One region of the Aciduricibacillus chroicocephali genome, then DNA from elsewhere that is predicted to be linked to it. Evidence: riboswitches for the same ligand, from Rfam matches in the RefSeq annotation. Region 1 holds a riboswitch; the other holds the start of a gene.
The links. A riboswitch is a leader RNA that binds a small molecule or an ion and turns the genes downstream of it on or off. The one in region 1 is predicted to bind thiamine pyrophosphate.

Region 2: linked by a shared signal. The riboswitch ahead of thiC (phosphomethylpyrimidine synthase ThiC) and the one ahead of tenA (thiaminase II) in region 1 are both predicted to bind thiamine pyrophosphate.

The regions. Positions count from the first base shown of each region.
Region 1 covers NZ_CP129113.1:1,964,321-1,967,479, forward strand. The annotation lists gene QR721_RS10255 (helix-turn-helix domain-containing protein) at 72-392, shown strand; TPP riboswitch at 911-1,013, shown strand; gene tenA (thiaminase II) at 1,173-1,874, shown strand; gene QR721_RS10265 (thiamine phosphate synthase) at 1,877-2,521, shown strand; gene QR721_RS10270 (thiazole biosynthesis adenylyltransferase ThiF) at 2,576-3,159, shown strand, end outside.
Region 2 covers NZ_CP129113.1:840,641-843,799, reverse strand. The annotation lists gene thiC (phosphomethylpyrimidine synthase ThiC) at 1-1,204, opposite strand, end outside; TPP riboswitch at 1,357-1,472, opposite strand; gene QR721_RS04405 (glutamate-5-semialdehyde dehydrogenase) at 1,585-2,847, opposite strand; gene proB (glutamate 5-kinase) at 2,869-3,159, opposite strand, start outside.

The DNA of each region.
Region 1 (3,159 bases):
ATTTGAGCACTTATTATATTTCATTTTCAAAATCTTCATTACACTATCCTGTACTGAAAGGTGTGGACACCATGAATGATTTGTTCAAAGAGAACGAATTGGAAGTACTTCATGAAATCGGCAAACGATTGAAATCTTTTCGAAAGTCTTGCGGCTTTACACAAGAAATGCTTGCTTCAAAGGCAGGATTTTCTCGCTCCTATTATTCCGACATTGAAACAGGCAAACGGAATATTTCAATATTGAACCTTTGCAAATTGACTATTGCATTGGATATATCCTTAAGCGATCTTTTGCTACCAACTAAAGAATATGCAGCTCAGAATGAGTTGGAAAAAGGACATGTTATAGATCCCTTGAAGCAAGCTTCAGTGGGTAACATACTTCTATAGCTATCATTTTGCTTTATGAATGTCCTGAATGAGTGTTTCACCGCTTTCCTTTAAAAAACAATTCACAGTCTCTAATCGTTCTGCACGGACACGTTATACTTTATTCGTAGCTTACAATGAAATATTTTGACCATAACGCGTCAGCTTACTGAGCTTTTAAAAAAACATACAGGGGCTTGGGGCTGTGCGTTATGGCATTCCTCAACATATACCAGAAACCCGCTACCCCTCATAACGCTTTTTTCTTACGTTTAAGCGAGGCAATTACTATTTCAACACTCCTATTACAGAGATATGCACTTATACAACTCTTCGATGACATGTTTGCCATTACAGAAGAAGCATAATATTTTACCTTGGCTTTTTTGATTTGCTTTTGTTCAGGTTTACAATAAGAACCATGTATAATATATATAATCCTATGAGACTACTGCCATTTCCTAAAAGATGATGCTGTACCCTTGTTTGCCTTTCAACTGCCGATATGGTTTACTGGAATTGAATAGAATCGTGTATATGCGAGGCACTGGGGGAGCATTATTTGCTGAGAAAGAACTTGGTTCTTGACCCTTTGAACCTGATCTAGTTCATACTAGCGTAGGAAAGTGGCTCCAAATCTCAACTGCATCATGACCGTTTCGTATGAAGCGTCAGAGCGTGGCACCTCCAAATGCTGTTGGTCTTTGCCACTCTTCTCCCTTCATCTCCCGCTTTCGCCAATTATGCATGTCACGCATTCTATAACACTCTTTAAAATAATTAAAAGGCGGAGATTTTTTCATGGCGAAATTCAGCGAACGGCTCTGGAAAACAGTTGAACCTGTATGGCGTTCCTATCTTCAGCACCCTTTTGTTAAAGGAATCGGTGATGGATCCCTCGACAAAGAGAAATTCAAGCACTACATGAAACAGGATTACATTTATTTAATTGAATATTCACGCATTTTTGCGCTTGGTGCAGCAAAAGCAAATGATTTGGAAACAATGACAGCGTTTGCAAATCTGCTGCATGGCACACTGACAGTAGAAATGGATCTGCACCGAGAATATGCAGCTGAGCTCGGCATCTCAAACGAAGAGTTGGAAAACACTGAACCGGCAGCTTCAATGACATCTTATACAAGCTATATGCTCAACAAGAGCCAGCTAGGTGGTGTTGAGAATGCAGCTGCTTCAGTTCTCGCTTGTGCTTGGAGCTATCAATTCATAGGTGAATCGCTCGCTGCAATACCAGGAGCAACAGAACATGAATTTTACGGCAAATGGGTTAAAATGTATTCATCCCAGCAATTCAAAGAGCTTACCCTGCAATGTATTGATCTTATTGATAAAATGGCTGAAGGCAAATCTGATTCAGACCTTGCAATCCTTGAGGATATCGTTGTCAAGACAAGCTACTTCGAGTACATGTTCTGGGAAATGGCAGAAAACAAGGAAATGTGGCCGGTTGCAGCTACTGCCGACTATGCAACGACAAGATAGACTTGAATCTTGTAAACAGGCAGCATTCCGGAGGTGCTACGCTTCTGAAAAAAGAACTTCATATTATATCTGATATTATATTTGATGAGCATGACTTCATTGAAACAACGAAAGAAATTCATCCTTTTATCACTGCTGTCCATCTCAGGGTCAAGGCATGGTCGGCACATAAATTGTACACCTTGGTTGAACGCCTCACTGAAAAAGGGATTCCTGGCAATAAGATCTATATCAATGATCGTGTTGATGTAGCAATTGCTGCTGGCACAGGCGGTGTACAGCTCAATTATCGAAGCCTTCCTGTTAGTAAAGTAAGAGAAGCCTTCCCTTCTATCCGTGTCGGGAAGACGATTCACACTATTGATGAAGCAAAATTGGCTGAATCAGAAGGTGCCGACTATATAATGTTCGGCAAAATTTTTGAGGAAGTTGCTTCATTGGATGCACATGAACAAGGTTTCGAAAAACTCAAAGAGCTGTACGAAGCAGTTAACCTCCCAATTATTGCTTATGGTGGTATTACAGCACGCAATATTGAAAGTGTTCTTCCTTACGCTTCTGGCATTGCAGTAGAGTCAAGCACTTGGCAAGCCGTCGACCGGCCTGTTATGATCAAGCAATTTTATAATTTGCTAATGCCTGATTGACCTGTGCCAACTTATAGAATACTTTCAAACTAGATACAAAAGGTGGAAATCGGCATGGCAGACAAAATAACAAATATGAAAAACTCTGATTCTGCAGCGAATGACCGTTATTCGCGGCAGATTCTTTTTTCTCCAATTGGTAAAGCAGGACAAGAGGAAATTGCTCGAAAACATGTCCTAATTATCGGAGTTGGTGCACTTGGCACGTCGAATGCTGAAATCCTGCTGAGGTCCGGAGTTGGCGAAATGACCATTGTCGATCGGGATTATATCGAATTTAGCAATCTTCAACGACAGCAGCTGTTTACAGAGCAGAATGCCATTGACCGAACCCCCAAAACCGTCGCAGCGAAAGAACGCCTTTTGAAAATTAGGTCATCGGCTACCATTCATGCGCATATCATGGATGTGAATCCTGAAACGATTGATTCCCTTACCGAAAACGTTGATTTGATTATTGATGCAACAGACAACTTTGAGACGAGAATGATCATTAATGATATTTCTCAAAAGAAGGGTATTCCTTGGATTTATGGAGCTTGCGTGGCCAGCTATGGAATCAGCATGACGATTATTCCTGGTGAAACACCATGTTTGCATTGTCTTATGGAAACTGTACCGTCAGCAGGTGCTGCAAC
Region 2 (3,159 bases), 1.1 Mb from region 1:
CAACATTCTCTTTTATCTTATGGAGCGGAATATGGCCAGGCCCCTCAATCATCACTTGTACATCATGTTTCCACGCAATCTTTGTCAGTTCTCCCAATGTGTCAAGCTCTGCAAATTGCGCCTCATCATTCGCATCAGCGATTGAACCTGGGCGCAAGCCATCCCCAAGAGAGACGGAAATATCATATTGATTCAAAATTTTGCAGATGTCTTCAAAATGCTCGTAAAGGAAATTTTCCTCATGATGGGCAAGGCACCACTGAGCTAGAATTGAACCGCCTCTTGATACAATGCCTGTCGTTCTGCCGACTGTCATCGGAACATAACGGAGGAGCACTCCAGCATGGATCGTGAAGTAATCCACGCCCTGTTCTGCCTGCTCTATCAACGTGTCACGGTAGACTTCCCAAGTGAGATCTTCCGCAATTCCATTCACTTTTTCCAGTGCCTGATAAATTGGAACTGTCCCGACTGGAACAGGTGAGTTGCGAATAATGAATTCCCGTGTCGCATGAATATTTTTGCCAGTAGAGAGATCCATAATATTGTCCGCTCCCCAATGTGTGGCCCATGTCATTTTCTCTACTTCTTCTTCAATAGATGAACTGACAGCGGAGTTTCCGATATTGGCATTAATCTTCACGTGGAAACGTTTGCCGATGATCATCGGCTCGCTCTCCGGATGATTAATATTGCATGGAATAATAGCTCGACCTGCCGCTACTTCCTCCCTGACAATTTCAGGATCAAGCTGCTCACGAATAGCGATGAATTCCATCTCTGGGGTAATGATTCCTTTCCTTGCATAATGCATTTGCGTAACATTTCTGCCCGCTTTTGCCCGGCGCGGACGATGCTTGAACTCATTCTGGAAAAAGACGACTTCCTTCCCGCCATTATCCTCAGGTCTCACTTTCCGCCCTTCATACAGCTCTGTGTCTCCGCGTTCTTCAATCCATTTTTCACGCTGTCTGCTTATTCCTTTATGTATGTCGATAACAGCCTCGTCATCTGTATACGGACCACTTGTATCATAGACACGGATCGGTGCGTTCTTCATTGTCATGTAATCCGTCACTGTATCTGAAAGTGAGATTTCCCGGAACGGCACTCGAATATCCTCTCGGCTTCCTTTTACATATACTTTCCGGCTATTCGGAAACTGCTTCCTGAATTCGATCTTTTCTTCATTTACCTGGTTCATCGTCTAATCCCTCCAAATATGAGAATCGTTGATTGAACCTGATCTGATGGAAAATAAAACAGGTTCCATTGACGAATCAACGGAACCTGTGGAAATATACACTTTATGGCATGCAAAATCGATAAATGTCCCCTTAAGAAAGACACCATTGGCAATACCGTGCTCCACTTCCCTACGCTAGTACAAACTAGATCAGGTTCCAAGAGTTGAGACATTTCAAACGCTATGTCCCTCTCAGCCCGGCTCACGGGCACCCCCAGCAGAATGTTTATCATTCAGTTAGCTCTACCATAGCATAGATTATACATCAGGTAAATGAAATTCAGGAAAAATCATACAAAAAGAGAGCCTGTAATAAATCCAAGCTCCCAATTCATTAATTATGAACGGATCTGGCCTTCGCCAAATACGTAATATTTAGTGGATGTCAAAGCAGGAAGACCCATTGGTCCGCGAGCATGAAGCTTCTGTGTACTGATGCCGATTTCCGCTCCATAACCGAATTCCGAACCATCAGTGAAACGTGTGGACGCATTATGATATACAGTAGTCGCATCAACACTGCTCATAAATTTCTCAGCATTTTCCTGATTGTTCGTAATGATTCCTTCTGAATGCTTCGTGCCATATTTGTTAATATGTTCGATCGCTTCTTCAACATCGAAAACTGTTTTGACGGAAAGCTCCATATCCAGATATTCTGTGCCCCAATCCTCTTCAGTCGCAACGATTGCTTCCGGGAAGACAGAATGTGCCGCTTCATCTGCATGAACCTGTACACCATGAGATTTCAAGGCGTTCAAAAGTTTAGCGCCATGTTCCTTGACCCAATCTTTATGAATGACGAGACCTTCAATCGCGTTACAAACAGATGGACGCTGTGTTTTTGCATTAATGGCAACATTTTCAGCCATTTCATATTCAGCAGTTTCATCAATATAAAGATGACAGTTACCTGCTCCTGTTTCCAATACTGGAACAGTCGCTTCACGAACAACAAGGTCGATAAGGTTCTTACCACCACGCGGAATGAGCACATCAAGATATTCCTTCATGTCGAATAGTTCCTTAGCTGTTTCGCGAGACGTATCTTCAATGAGCTGAACTGAATCTACAGGGATGGATGTCTCAGCTAATGCTGTCTGAATCGATTTCACAAGTGCCATATTGGAATACTTTGCAGAGGAACTACCGCGCAAAATGACCGCGTTTCCTGTTTTCAGGCAAAGTGTTGCTGCATCGACTGTTACATTTGGGCGTGCTTCATAAATCATACCAACAACACCGAGCGGCACACGCTTTTTAAAAATACGCAGTCCATTTTCTTTCTCAATGGATTCCAAAGTTTCTCCAATAGGATCTTCGAGTTGAATCAAGAGACGAACAGCTTCGGCGATATCCGCAATACGCTTCTCATCAAGCATGATTCGATCAAGCGTTGACGTTGGAAGGCCTTTTTCTTCTCCCGAAATCAAATCTTTCTTATTCTCTTCAATAATTGCAGCCTGATCTTTGATCAACTGGTCAGCAATCTTGGCAAGTGCTTCATTTTTTTCTTCTGTCGTTTTGCCATTCAGAATAAAGCTTGCGCGTTTACCTAGCGCACCTTTTTCCCTGACTTCATTCGTTTGCACATTTGTCATAATGAATATTCCCCCTTCTGATTAGTGAATCGCTTGCACCCATTCATCCCTATGAATGACTTCGATCAGATGCAGAACAAGCTCATCTGTCCGCTTGCCCATCGCCTGAGTCAGTTCTTCGGAAGAGCATCGGACCTCACCTCGGCCAAGAAGACCGCTCTTACCGTAGACATCGACTATATCACCCTTCTCAAAAGTTCCTTTGAAATCATAGATTCCAGCCGGCAGAAGACTACTTCCCTTGTCAAGAAGTGCTCGTTCCGCACCGTCATCGATATAGATTTTTCCGGACACATCCGAGTGGATCCAAAT